One region of the Vibrio sp. Isolate22 genome, then DNA from elsewhere that is predicted to be linked to it. Evidence: riboswitches for the same ligand, from Rfam matches in the RefSeq annotation. Region 1 holds a riboswitch; each other region holds the start of a gene.
What was found. A riboswitch is a leader RNA that binds a small molecule or an ion and turns the genes downstream of it on or off. The one in region 1 is predicted to bind thiamine pyrophosphate.
Positions count from the first base shown of each region.

Region 2: another riboswitch for thiamine pyrophosphate. It lies ahead of thiB (thiamine ABC transporter substrate binding subunit); the one in region 1 lies ahead of thiC (phosphomethylpyrimidine synthase ThiC).
Region 3: another riboswitch for thiamine pyrophosphate. It lies ahead of thiD (bifunctional hydroxymethylpyrimidine kinase/phosphomethylpyrimidine kinase); the one in region 1 lies ahead of thiC (phosphomethylpyrimidine synthase ThiC).

Region 1 is NZ_JAKEUW010000046.1:37,787-42,026, reverse strand. Features, by position in the region: tRNA gene L1D55_RS20360 (tRNA-Asp) at 18-94, shown strand; tRNA gene L1D55_RS20355 (tRNA-Trp) at 154-230, shown strand; gene L1D55_RS20350 (multicopper oxidase family protein) at 452-1,834, shown strand; gene crcB (fluoride efflux transporter CrcB) at 1,935-2,318, shown strand; TPP riboswitch at 2,381-2,479, shown strand; gene thiC (phosphomethylpyrimidine synthase ThiC) at 2,608-4,240, shown strand, end outside.
Region 2 is NZ_JAKEUW010000047.1:36,158-40,397, reverse strand. Features, by position in the region: gene mpl (UDP-N-acetylmuramate:L-alanyl-gamma-D-glutamyl-meso-diaminopimelate ligase) at 1-1,122, shown strand, start outside; gene L1D55_RS20605 (flavin prenyltransferase UbiX) at 1,161-1,784, shown strand; TPP riboswitch at 1,828-1,947, shown strand; gene thiB (thiamine ABC transporter substrate binding subunit) at 2,001-2,993, shown strand; gene thiP (thiamine/thiamine pyrophosphate ABC transporter permease ThiP) at 3,076-4,240, shown strand, end outside.
Region 3 is NZ_JAKEUW010000079.1:8,285-12,524, forward strand. Features, by position in the region: gene L1D55_RS24900 (ABC transporter substrate-binding protein) at 1-21, opposite strand, end outside; gene L1D55_RS24905 (ABC transporter permease) at 141-956, opposite strand; gene L1D55_RS24910 (ABC transporter ATP-binding protein) at 949-1,713, opposite strand; gene thiD (bifunctional hydroxymethylpyrimidine kinase/phosphomethylpyrimidine kinase) at 1,703-2,587, opposite strand; TPP riboswitch at 2,686-2,797, opposite strand; gene L1D55_RS24920 (EamA family transporter) at 2,895-3,812, opposite strand; gene L1D55_RS24925 (AraC family transcriptional regulator) at 3,890-4,240, opposite strand, start outside.

The DNA of each region.
Region 1 (4,240 bases):
GACAAGTAGTCCACTGCGGAGTGGTAGTTCAGTTGGTTAGAATACCGGCCTGTCACGCCGGGGGTCGCGGGTTCGAGTCCCGTCCACTCCGCCACTTATTCGATAACCTCGCCTAGTGCGAGGTTTTTTCGAATCTAAAGTATACAAAGTTTTAGGGGTGTAGCTCCAATTGGCAGAGCAGCGGATTCCAAATCCGCGTGTTGGGAGTTCGAATCTCTCCACCCCTGCCACATTAAAAGGCTCTAGCAGAAATGCTAGAGCCTTTTTACTTTTCACAACTCCAAATTCCAGTCAACTATTCCCTCGTTTCGCTAGTTCTGATGAAATAATGTAAGTGCTTACTTATCTCAGCCTCATTTATTAATAGCCAAACCACAAACTTCATTTCTTTATGAGAATTATTCTCAATATTTTGTTACATTTTGGTCGTTATTACTAAAAGGCTACAAATATGGATATCTCTCGTCGTAAATTTATTCAATCATCTCTTGCTATATCGGCACTCACAGTACTTCCTGCTTGTTCAATGAAGCGATCTGTTGATGAGAAGGGAGGATATGTTTATGACTTAACTGCTGAGCCTTCGTCTGCTGAAATTGTACCTGGGTTTACTACTAACGTTTTGGGGTTCAATGGCCAGATCCCTGCGCCGACAATTCGCTGTCGGCAGGGCGAAAAAGTTACGATTCGTTTCACTAATAAACTATCAGAACCAACTACAATTCACTGGCATGGTTTAAGAATCCCTATCGAAATGGACGGGGTGCCTTTCTTGAGTCAGCCACCAATCATGCCCGGTGAAACGTTCGTCTATGAATTTACTCCGCCGGACGCGGGTACGTTCTGGTATCACCCACACATGAACAGTGTTAAACAACTTGGTATGGGCTTAGTTGGTCTAATTGTTGTTGAAGAGAGCACATCACCTCAGTTCGATGAAGAGCATGCTTTGATGCTTAAACACTGGCACCTTAATAAACAAGGTCAGTGGAAGGACTTAATGATCCCACGTCTTAGCGCTCGTATGGGCACTCCTGGGGAGTGGAGCAGTGTTAATGGAGTACATGAGCCTACTTATCAACTAAAGCAGCATGCAACGACTAGGCTTCGTATAGCCAATGTCGATAATACAATCACGTATCCTATCGCTGTTGAAGGTGCTGAGGCATGGGTTATTGCTATAGATGGTAACCCGATAAAGACACCTTATAAGCTGACTCAACACAAAATTGGTCCAGGTATGCGTGTCGACATCGGACTTATTGCTCCAAAGGCTGGCAAGCGTGTGAATGTGCTGCAAATGAAGGGACGTTTTCCTTTTTCCTTATGTGAGTTTGAGGTTGTAGATTCCGCGCTCATAGAAGGCCAAACACTTCCGCTATTACCTCTTAATCCTGTACCTAAGTTAGATCTCGCTAATGCAGAAGAGATCGATTTTGTGTTTGAGTGGGAAGGGGCGGTGTCGCCGGTTTCCAAAGACGGGAAATCCATGCCTAAGTTTTGGCTGACCAATAAAAGAGCCTGGGAGGGGATGAGTAAAGACAATATCCCAGAACCACTCGCTACATTAGAGCTCGGCAAGACTTATATATTCGATCTTAAGAATGTTACCCAATACCATCACCCGATCCATATACATGGTCATACGTTCACGGTACTTGAGTTAGATGGCAAAAAAATTGAGGAGCCTTTTCACACGGATACCGTGTTACTTGGAAAGAACGGCCGAGCGAAAGCGGCATTTGTAGCGGACAATCCCGGACGTTGGATGTATCACTGTCATGTGATTGAACATATGAAAACAGGACTGATGGGTTATATCGAAGTTAAGTGACACCTGTAACGTTTAATATTTGCGCATACATTCTTAGTTTCCATCCTCGCTTTTATCGGCTGTAAAGCTAGAATATAGGGACTGTTATTTGGGAGGATTCATGGGTCAGTTATCTATTTTAGGCTTTATTGCCATTGGTGGTGCATTTGGTGCTTGTTCACGTTATCTGATTTCAGAGCTGTGTGTACTACTGCTAGGGCGTGGTTTTCCTTATGGTACGCTAACTGTTAACGTGATTGGTTCTTTTATTATGGGTTTACTGATCGCTGCATTTGAAAATGAGATGGTTGCAACTGAACCATGGAGACAGATCATTGGCTTGGGCTTTCTTGGTGCTTTGACTACATTCTCAACTTTTTCGATGGATAACGTTCTTTTAATGCAGCAAGGCGCATTTTTCAAAATGGGACTAAACGTACTACTCAATGTGGTGTTAAGTATCTCTGCAGCATGGTTCGGCTTCCAACTTTTGATAAAGTCATAAAATCTTCTTACGATTTGTTAACAACTCGGCTTGGTTTATCCAAGCCGTTTTTATATACTCGATAGTACTTGTCGGAGTGCCATATGGCTGAGACCGTTAACTCGGGATCCGTTGAACCTGATCAGGCTAATACCTGCGAAGGGAACAAGAGTAGATATCTAACTAGAATCCCTCTAGAGATCTATCACCAGATCACAGCTGTATTTCTTACCGTGATCCCTCTTGTAGCATCAATCCGTCAAGCATTTTTATCCCAATAAATAATGGCTAAAAGCCAAGGAAAAATGCTATGTCGAGTCGTAAACGAGCAAGACTGGAAGCGAAGAATTTCATCGATTCTTTATCAGTACAACCTTATCCAAATTCAAAGAAAGCTTACATCCAAGGCTCTCGCGAGGACATTCAAGTCCCTGTACGAGAGATATCACTCGCTGATAGCCTTGTTGGTGGTACCAAAAAAGAGCCTGTATTTGAACCGAATGCACCTATTCATGTCTACGACACCTCCGGTGTTTATACCGACCCAACGCACGAGATAGACCTTTATAATGGCCTTCCAAAGCTAAGAGAACAGTGGATTGAAGAGCGTAGTGATACTGAACTATTAGATGATGTTAGCTCCGTGTACACCAAAGAGCGCTTAGAGGACGAAACCTTAGACGAGCTTCGTTACGGAAACCTACCTAGAATTCGTCGTGCGGCTGGCGAGCAATGTGTGACTCAGTTGCACTATGCTCGTAAGGGGATTATTACTCCTGAGATGGAATACATTGCTATTCGCGAGAATATGGGACGTCAGAAGTTCGCAGATGAGCAACTGAACCACCAACACCCTGGTCATAGTTTTGGCGCAAATCTTCCAAAAGAAATTACCCCTGAATTCGTACGTAAAGAGGTAGCTGAAGGTCGAGCTATTATCCCTTCAAACATCAACCACCCAGAATCAGAGCCGATGATTATTGGCCGTAATTTCCTCGTGAAAGTAAACGCAAATATCGGTAACTCTTCGGTAAGCTCTTCGATTGAAGAGGAAGTTGAGAAGCTGGTTTGGTCAACTCGCTGGGGCGGCGACACGGTGATGGACTTGTCGACTGGTCGAAATATTCATGAAACACGAGAGTGGATTCTACGTAATAGTCCAGTGCCAATTGGTACGGTCCCTATGTATCAGGCGCTTGAAAAAGTGAATGGCGTAGCCGAAGACCTTAACTGGGAAGTGATGCGTGATACCTTAATTGAGCAAGCAGAGCAGGGCGTCGACTACTTTACGATTCATGCTGGCTTGCTTCTTCGCTATGTCCCTATGACGGCTAAGCGTGTTACCGGCATTGTCTCTCGTGGTGGTTCTATCATTGCGAAATGGTGTCTTGCTCATCACCAAGAAAGCTTCTTATACACCCACTTCCGTGAAATTTGTGAGATATGTGCGAAGTACGATGTAGCACTTTCATTAGGTGATGGCCTACGTCCTGGTTCTATTGCTGATGCTAATGACGAGGCTCAGTTTGCTGAACTTCGCACCTTAGGTGAACTGACAAAAGTGGCGTGGGAATATGATGTACAGGTGATAATCGAAGGCCCTGGGCACGTTCCAATGCACATGATCAAAGAGAACATGGATGAGCAACTAGAGCATTGTCATGAAGCGCCTTTCTATACATTAGGCCCGCTTACTACAGACATTGCCCCTGGTTACGACCATATCACTTCTGGTATTGGTGCAGCGATGATCGGTTGGTACGGCTGTGCGATGCTTTGTTACGTGACTCCTAAAGAGCATTTAGGTTTGCCAAACAAAGAGGATGTGAAGACTGGTTTGATTACTTACAAGCTGGCGGCACACGCTGCTGATTTGGCAAAAGGGCATCCAGGCGCACAAATCCGTGACAATGCACTTTCTAAAGCGCGCTTTGAATTCCGCT
Region 2 (4,240 bases), on a different contig from region 1:
TATGTCTTGGATAACAACCTTAGATACACATCTGGCCCACAATGGCTGCAAGAGTTCTTGCTGCACGACCGCTGGGTTCTTGCGGTGTCCGGTACTCACGGTAAAACCACGACATCCAGCATGCTAGCTTGGATCTTGGAAGATTGCGGTTATGCTCCCGGCTTTTTAGTTGGTGGGGTATTGGGTAACTTTGGTATATCTGCTCGCTTGGGTGAAAGCATGTTCTTCGTCGTAGAAGCTGACGAATACGACAGTGCTTTTTTCGACAAACGCTCTAAGTTCGTTCATTACCACCCAAGAACCTTGGTAATGAATAACCTTGAGTTCGATCATGCCGACATTTTTGACGATCTTGAAGCGATCAAACGTCAATTCCACTATTTAGTGCGAACTGTGCCAGGCAATGGTCGTATTTTCTCACCTAAGCAAGATACCGCTATTCAAGATGTTCTATCACGTGGCTGCTGGAGTGAGACAGAATCGAGTGGCGAAGCTGGCGATTGGGATGCCAAAAAGCGAGTTAAAGATGGCTCTCAATTTGAAGTTTACTTCCAAGGTGAGTGTGTTGGTACGGTAGATTGGGACCTGGTTGGTGATCACAACGTCAACAATGCTCTTATGGCGATTGCTGCGGCAAGGCATGTGGGTGTGACGCCAGATTTAGCGTGCGAATCGTTAGCGAAATTCATCAATACTAAACGTCGTCTAGAGTTTAAAGGCGAGGTTGCTGGTGTGTCTGTTTATGATGATTTTGCCCATCACCCAACGGCGATTGAACTTACGCTCGGTGGTTTACGTAATAAGGTCGACTCGAAAAAAATCATTGCCGTTTTAGAGCCTCGTTCCGCCACCATGAAGCGTGGTGTGCATAAAGAAACCTTGGCTGATTCGCTCAAACAAGCGGATTCCACCTACTTATTCCAACCGGACAACATTGATTGGTCGGTACAGGATGTCGCAGATGCTTGTCATCAGCCTGCACATGTTAGTGATGATATGGATGTATTTGTTGCTAAAATTGTCTCAGAGGCGCAAGCGGGCGACCAAATTCTGGTAATGAGTAATGGTGGCTTTGGTGGTATTCACCAGAAATTGTTGGATGCGTTAGCCCTTAAAGGTTAATCCAATCCACGACCTTATAATTTGAAGTAACTGAGAACATGACAAAACACGATAAAGCGATAACTCTTGCCTTCACTGGCGCATCTGGTGCGCCTTACGGATTGCGCTTGCTTGAATGCTTGTTGGCAGCAGACTATCAAGTCTGCCTGCTAATTTCGTCGGCAGCACGAGTGGTGTTGGCTACAGAGCATGAGCTCAAGTTACCTGCTGGGCCGGATGCGGCAAAGCAAGCCTTGGTTAAGCACTTGGGCTGCGATCCAGAAAAGCTAGTGGTGTGCGGTAAAGATGACTGGTTCTCTCCAGTTGCATCAGGATCTGCAGCGCCGAAGCAGATGGTGGTTTGCCCATGTTCTGCGGGCAGTTTGGCATCCATTGCTCATGGGTTATCGGACAACCTGATTGAGCGCGCAGCAGATGTGGTGATGAAAGAGCGAGGTCAGCTGTTATTGGTGGTTCGTGAAACGCCATTCTCAACGCTACATCTAGAGAACATGCACAAGCTATCGACGATGGGGGTAACCATCATGCCAGCCGCTCCAGGTTTTTATCACCAACCTAAGTCAATAGAAGACTTGGTCGATTTTATGGTGGCGCGCATTCTGGACCATCTAGGTATTGACCAAGGTTTAGTGCCTAGATGGGGCTACGATCAACGTAATTGATCCAAACTTGATAGCTTATTGTTAAAAATCGAATTACAATTCCGGACACTCATCGGGGAGCAAACCATTCAAATTATGAATGCGAGCTGAGATCAAGCAGGTGCTTGGGACCCGTAAACCTGAACCAGATAATGCTGGCGTAGGAATTGAGTTAGGAACAACCTCTATCGTTCTCCTCCCTCAAACCTGTGCCGCTCAGACCATGGAGAGCGTCCAGTGAAATTCACATTAACTACCCTTGCTGTTACTACAGCTATCTCTTTTTCTGCCTTTGCTGCAGACGATACGTTAACCGTATACACCTATGACTCTTTTGCTGCGGATTGGGGCCCTCGTCCTGCCGTAGAGAAAGCATTTGAAGAAAAGTGTGGCTGTGATGTGAATTTTGTCGCGCTCGAAGATGGCGTATCTATTCTTAACCGTTTACGTCTTGAGGGTGGCAACAGCAAAGCTGACATTGTTCTGGGCTTAGACAACAACCTGATGGCTGAAGCGAAAGCAACAGGCTTACTGGCTGAGCACAATGTTGATACATCATCGGTAACACTGCCAAATGGCTGGGACGATAATACCTTTGTACCTTATGACTTTGGTTACTTCGCTTTTGTCTACAACACAGAGAAGCTAGCAAACCCACCGAAAAGTCTGAAAGAGTTGGTTGAGCAACGTGAAGACCTGAAGGTTATCTACCAAGATCCACGTACATCAACACCTGGCCAAGGCATGATGCTTTGGATGAAATCGGTGTACGGTGATGAAGCGACAGCGGCGTGGAAGAAGCTAGCTCAGAAAACGGTGACGGTAACTAAAGGCTGGTCTGAAGCTTACTCTATGTTCCTAGAGGGTGAATCTGATCTAGTATTGTCTTATACCACTTCTCCGGCTTACCACATCATTGCAGAGAACGATTCTAAGTACGCAGCTGCGAACTTTGAAGAGGGGCATTACACTCAAGTGGAAGTAGCTGCAAAGGTCAAAGGCAGTAAGAATGAAAAGCTTGCTGATGAGTTTATGGCGTTTATCCTAAGTGATGAATTCCAATCGGCGATGCCAACAGGTAACTGGATGTACCCTGTGACAGATGTTGAGCTACCTAAAGGTTTCGAACAACTGACGGTACCTCAGCAAGCGTTAAGCTTTAGCTCTGAAGAGATCGCCGAGAAGCGTAAGCCTTGGATTCGTGAATGGCAGAGTGCACTTACTTTTTAATTTACTTTTAAAAGAATGAACGACCTGTATTTAAAGCCATTCTTTATGTTTGGAATGGACTTTTTACGGTAACAATCAATTTATGATAAAGAAAACGCCTAAGGTCGGTATTTGGGTCGCGATACTCATTACCGCCTTCGTGGTTTCAGCAGTAGGGGCATTGCTTAGCAATGCCCCTTCTCTTGATATCAGCCAAGTATGGTCCGATCCCTACTATTGGCATGTAACGAAGTTCAGTTTTTATCAAGCGACACTCTCAACGGTGCTGAGTGTTGGCTTTGCTATACCTATTGCACACGCTTTGTGCCGCAGACAGTTCTTTGGACGAGCGCTACTGTTAAGGCTCTTTGCGTCGACCTTGGTTCTGCCTGTGTTAGTCGGCGTCTTTGGCTTACTGGCTATTTACGGCAACAGTGGTTGGTTAGCTAAGTTCGTGGCGAACTTCGACATTGAGTTACCATTTTCGATTTATGGCCTGAATGGTATTTTGTTGGCACACGTCTTCTTCAATCTGCCTTATTCCTGTCGCTTACTTCTGCAAGCGTTAGATACCGTGCCTGCTGAGCAGCACAAGTTATGCGCACATTTAGGCATGAGTCATTGGAACAAATTCAGGTGGGTAGAATGGCCTCGCTTAAGGCAACAGTTACCTCATGTATGTGGCTTAGTCTTCATGCTGTGCTTTACCAGTTTTGCTACCGTGATGGCGCTAGGCGGTGGCCCTAAATCAACCACTATCGAGCTCGCAATTTATCAGGCGATTAAGTTCGACTTTGATCTGCAAGCGGGGGCTTTGCTGGCGATATGGCAAATGCTGTTATGTGGCGTGTTAGCGGTGAGTATTCAGCGCCTGTCTAAGCCTATCTCAGTGACCGCGAGTCAGCTGTCGGAAGAAAAGTATTTGGTTAAGGACAGCTGGTGGTCAAAAGCTTGGGATAGCTTTTGGATCATCATGGTCTCAATACTCGTATTACCGCCACTGTTGATGGTGCTTGTTAGTGGTATTAACGCTCAGTCATTGGCTGTACTGAGCAGTGAGCCGTTTTGGGCGGCGTTGATGACTTCGGTGAAAGTCGCTTTATTGGCGAGTGTTATTGCAGTCGGCATAGGTATCGCGATATTGCTTACCAGTCGTGCATGGCGCTTGCAAAACAAGACGATCAGAGCCGATAAAATCGAGCTGATCGGCACTATTATCTTGGTGACGCCGGGGTTAGTGATCAGCACAGGTATCTTCTTACTGCTAC
Region 3 (4,240 bases), on a different contig from region 1:
TACCAATTTGGTGTTTTTCATAGTTAACCTTTCCTTTTGAATATTATTATTGTGTTTGTCGATCTAATTTCTAACGAGGTTTGTTTAGTTAAATAGCCTTGAGCGAAGCCTTATTAAACAAAGAGTTATTGAGCTAGCCATCACTGGTTCTCCCAAGGGATAGCTTTTTTGAGTAATTTGTCTGTGATGAAGTAGAGCGAGATAGAGAGCACCGCCAAGATAAACAAGGCAGCAAACATCTCATCAATGATCATGCGCGCATTGGCTTGCAGCATTAAGTAGCCTAGCCCCTCACTCGAACCCACCCACTCGCCGACAACCGCGCCAATCGGAGCGATAACCACAGCCACACGAATACCTGACGCCAATGTTGGCAGAGCGGCAGGAAGTTGAATGTGGCGTAGCAGTTGCCATTTCGATGCACCCATCGTCTTAGCGAGATCAAGATACCCAGTCGGAGTATTTCGCAGGCCGTCATAACAACAGGTAGTTACAGGGAAGAAAATTATGATTGCCGCCATCACTACTTTTGAGGCGATACCATAGCCAAGCCACAGCATCAGTACTGGCGCAATCGCAAATACAGGGATCGCTTGGCTAGCAATCAAGATCGGCAACAGCCAACGTTTCAATGGCTCGAACATCAACATCTGCAAAGCGAAAAATAGCCCCATCGTCAGACCTAGTAATAGCCCTAGTAAGATCTCTTGTGCGGTCACCCAGGTGTGTTTGAGCAACACATCGTAGCGTTCAATCAGCTTGAGAAAGACTTCTGCTGGCGCTGGCAGAATAAAGCTTGGCATTTCGAAAACCACGACCACAAGTTGCCATAAGCCGAGAATCACAACACTGCTAATTAGCAAACGCGTGACGGGATTCATCTGACTTGAACGTTCAGTGCTAGTCTGTACATTCGTCGGCTGAGTGACAGCTTCACTTCGCGTAAAATCAGTCATAATCACGCTCCAACTGCTCTAAGATCGCCTGTTGTAACTCGGCACACTCACCATCGAGCACTCGTGGCGTCGCCGTGTGAGGCACAGATAAAGAGTGAGCACTCGCAGGCGTGCCTTGCAACACATATAAGTTATCCGCCAAACGCACCGCTTCTTGCGGATCATGGGTGATCAACACAACGGTTTTATCTCTCAACAGTTCACACGCTAAACTCTGTAACTTGTGTCTTGTTACCGCATCCAACGCAGAGAAAGGCTCATCCATCAACACGACAGGTTTGTCTTGCATTAAGGTGCGAGCTAACGCAACACGCTGGCGCATACCTCCAGACAACTGATCCGGCATAGTATCTGCGTAATCGGCCAAACCAACTGAAGCGAGTAACTCGAACGCTCGGTTCTTTTGCTCTGCGTTTTGATGCTTGTTAGTAGTGTTCTGGAAGCGATGGCTCAGGCATACATTGTCGATAACCGACAACCATGGCAGTAACAAATCTTGCTGTGCCATGTATGCGATACGATCAGTTAGAGGCAGTTCATCAGACGTTGCCAATGTACCCTGCCACTCCACCTTGTCTTCCAACAAACCTGCCAAATAACGCAATACCGTCGTTTTCCCACAACCACTGCGCCCAAGTAGCACTGTCCACTTACCTTCGCTTAAGTTAAGTGACAGCCCCGACAGGGTCGCGTGCTCGCTATCTTGGTAACGCAACGTCGCATTGCTAAGTTGAACGCCAACCGTATTAACGGACATTACCGTGCCCAGCGAAAAAGTGATTTACTGGGCCATGACCTTGACCGACTTTCAACTCGTCAGCATGGGCAATCGCGCGTGAAATGTATTGTTTACCCAGGTCTACAGCCTCTGGGAGCGTGTTGCCTTGAGCCAAGAAAGAAGCAATAGCAGAAGAGAGCGTGCAGCCCGTTCCATGAGTGTTTTTGGTAGGAAAACGCTTCGCGCTAATCACAGCAGATGTAGTTGGTAGAATCAGTAAGTCATTGCTGTTTTCATCTTTCTCTAGATGACCACCTTTTAGCAGAACGGCTTTAGCACCTAAAGCGCGCAGATCTTCGATCATGTCCTGCATTTCGGCTTCGCTTTCAGGAACGGCTTTTCCTGTCAGTGCAGCGCCTTCAGGTAAGTTAGGCGTAATAATGTCGGCGAGCGGAATCAGCTCTTGTTTTAGCGTAGTGATAGCTGAGTTTTCTAGAAGAAGGTCGCCGCTTGTCGCGACCATTACCGGGTCAATTACCAAGTGTTTTGGTTGGTATTGTTTGATTTTGTCTGCAACGACTTTGATGATTTGCGAATCCGCCAACATACCAACTTTTACCGCCACGATATTCAGATCGGTGAACACCGCATCTAACTGGCTGGCAACATGCTCAAGTGGGATTGGAAAAATGGCTGATACGCCTTGAGTATTCTGAGAAGTAATCGCAGTAATCACCGAACAAGCAAAGCTACCTGTTGCAGACATGGCTTTAATATCCGCTTGAATACCTGCACCGCCGCCACTATCAGAACCAGCAATGGTTAAAACAATCGGAGTATTGACCACCGAAGATTGGTTGTGTGGTGTTTGAGTATTCTGAAGTGGCGCTTGAGTGTTGGAATGCTGCGTCATGATCGCTCCTACTATCTAAAAGACGTAAGAGAACCGAACTTTGGCCGTAAAGAGATTGTGGAAGTGAAACCAATGAGAGATCATTGTTAGACCACATAGACAAAGTCATCATAGTTCCCTACGCCAGTGTTAACTGAATCAGGTTCAACGGGTCTCGAATAACGATCTCAGCAAATACCAATTAAGGTAGATGCCCCCCGACTATTGATAACGATAGTAACAGCACTCTCGCGACTGAGATACTCATTTTATTCATTTATAAGATACAAGCATGAATAAAATTCAATTTAGCTTTGTTAACAAGCACTTAGTTTCGCTGATTATTTGGTTGTGATTGAATAAATAAACACATGACAATCAACAACATACCTATCCAACCGACCAAAGGTATACGCTCCCCCACAATCCAAACAGCCAATACGGCGGCAACCACAGGCTCAAGCAAAGTAATCAAATTCGCACTACTTGCGGTGACATGTCGTAACCCGAAACTGAACGCGATATAACCCAAACATTGAGGAAGTAACACCAAGTAACTCACCACGAATACGTTCGTGCTTGAAGCGAATAGATTGTCACCAGTGAACCACAGCGTTGGTAATAACAACATTGCACCTAAACCAAATATGCTGCCCATTGCCGCTTGCGACTTAATGCCTTCGTCTATCTGAGCTTTTGTCGCCCACGAATAAATGGCGTAACACAACCCAGCAACCAAACCTAAACCAATACCTAAAAGCTTCAGGCCATCATTAGGTTCGCTCCCCACTGACGACTCAGAAAATACCAATAATCCAATACCAACCACGCCAATGGCAAAGCTCGTTAGCCAACGTTTATTAATATTATTATTTTTGCTAATAAGACACTCTAAAAGTGCAGAAAAGAACGGAGCAGTAGCTATCGACACCACCGTTCCCATCGCGACACCCGATAATTTCATCGAGGAGTAGAAAGCCAAAGGATAAATTGCCAAAGCCAGTGCACTCGCTGCTAGCAGCTTTTTGTTGAGCAAAAGCTTATCAAGTGAAGACAGGATCTTTCGATACGCCAAGACCGCCTGTATTAAGCCGCCGACGCCCATTGAAAAAGCACCAATCGCTAATGGGCTGAGATCAGGCGCAAAGCTTGCGGCTGTACCTGTCGTGCCCCATAAAACAGATGCAAACACGATAGCTAAAGTGCCTGTTTGGAATTCGTTAACGCGATTGATGGCAAGATTCATTGCTATTACCTAGTCTATTTTCATTTCTGAAATAGATAATAGTGAACATACTTTGGTTTTAGTTTGCAGAAAGGACGCTATTCTTGTTTTGGAAGACTCTCTTTCACCGAACCCAAAAACGCCCTTGGAGACATGCCAAAGTGCTGAGAGAAGCGTCGACTGAATGCAGACAAGTCGCTATAACCCACATTTTCTGCGACCAATTGAACGGGTAAATCGGTATGACTTAGCAAGGCTTGTGCTTTCTCCATACGATAACGAGTGATGTATTTAAGCGCACTGATTCCAATACACTCTTTAAAGCGCTTCTTAAATTGAGTGGGACTCAAGCAAGCCGTTTCTGCAAGCTTAGAAATTGATAGGGGCTGGGCGTAATTATCCGCAATGAATCTTTGGACCACACGAATACGAGGATCGATGCTCTTACT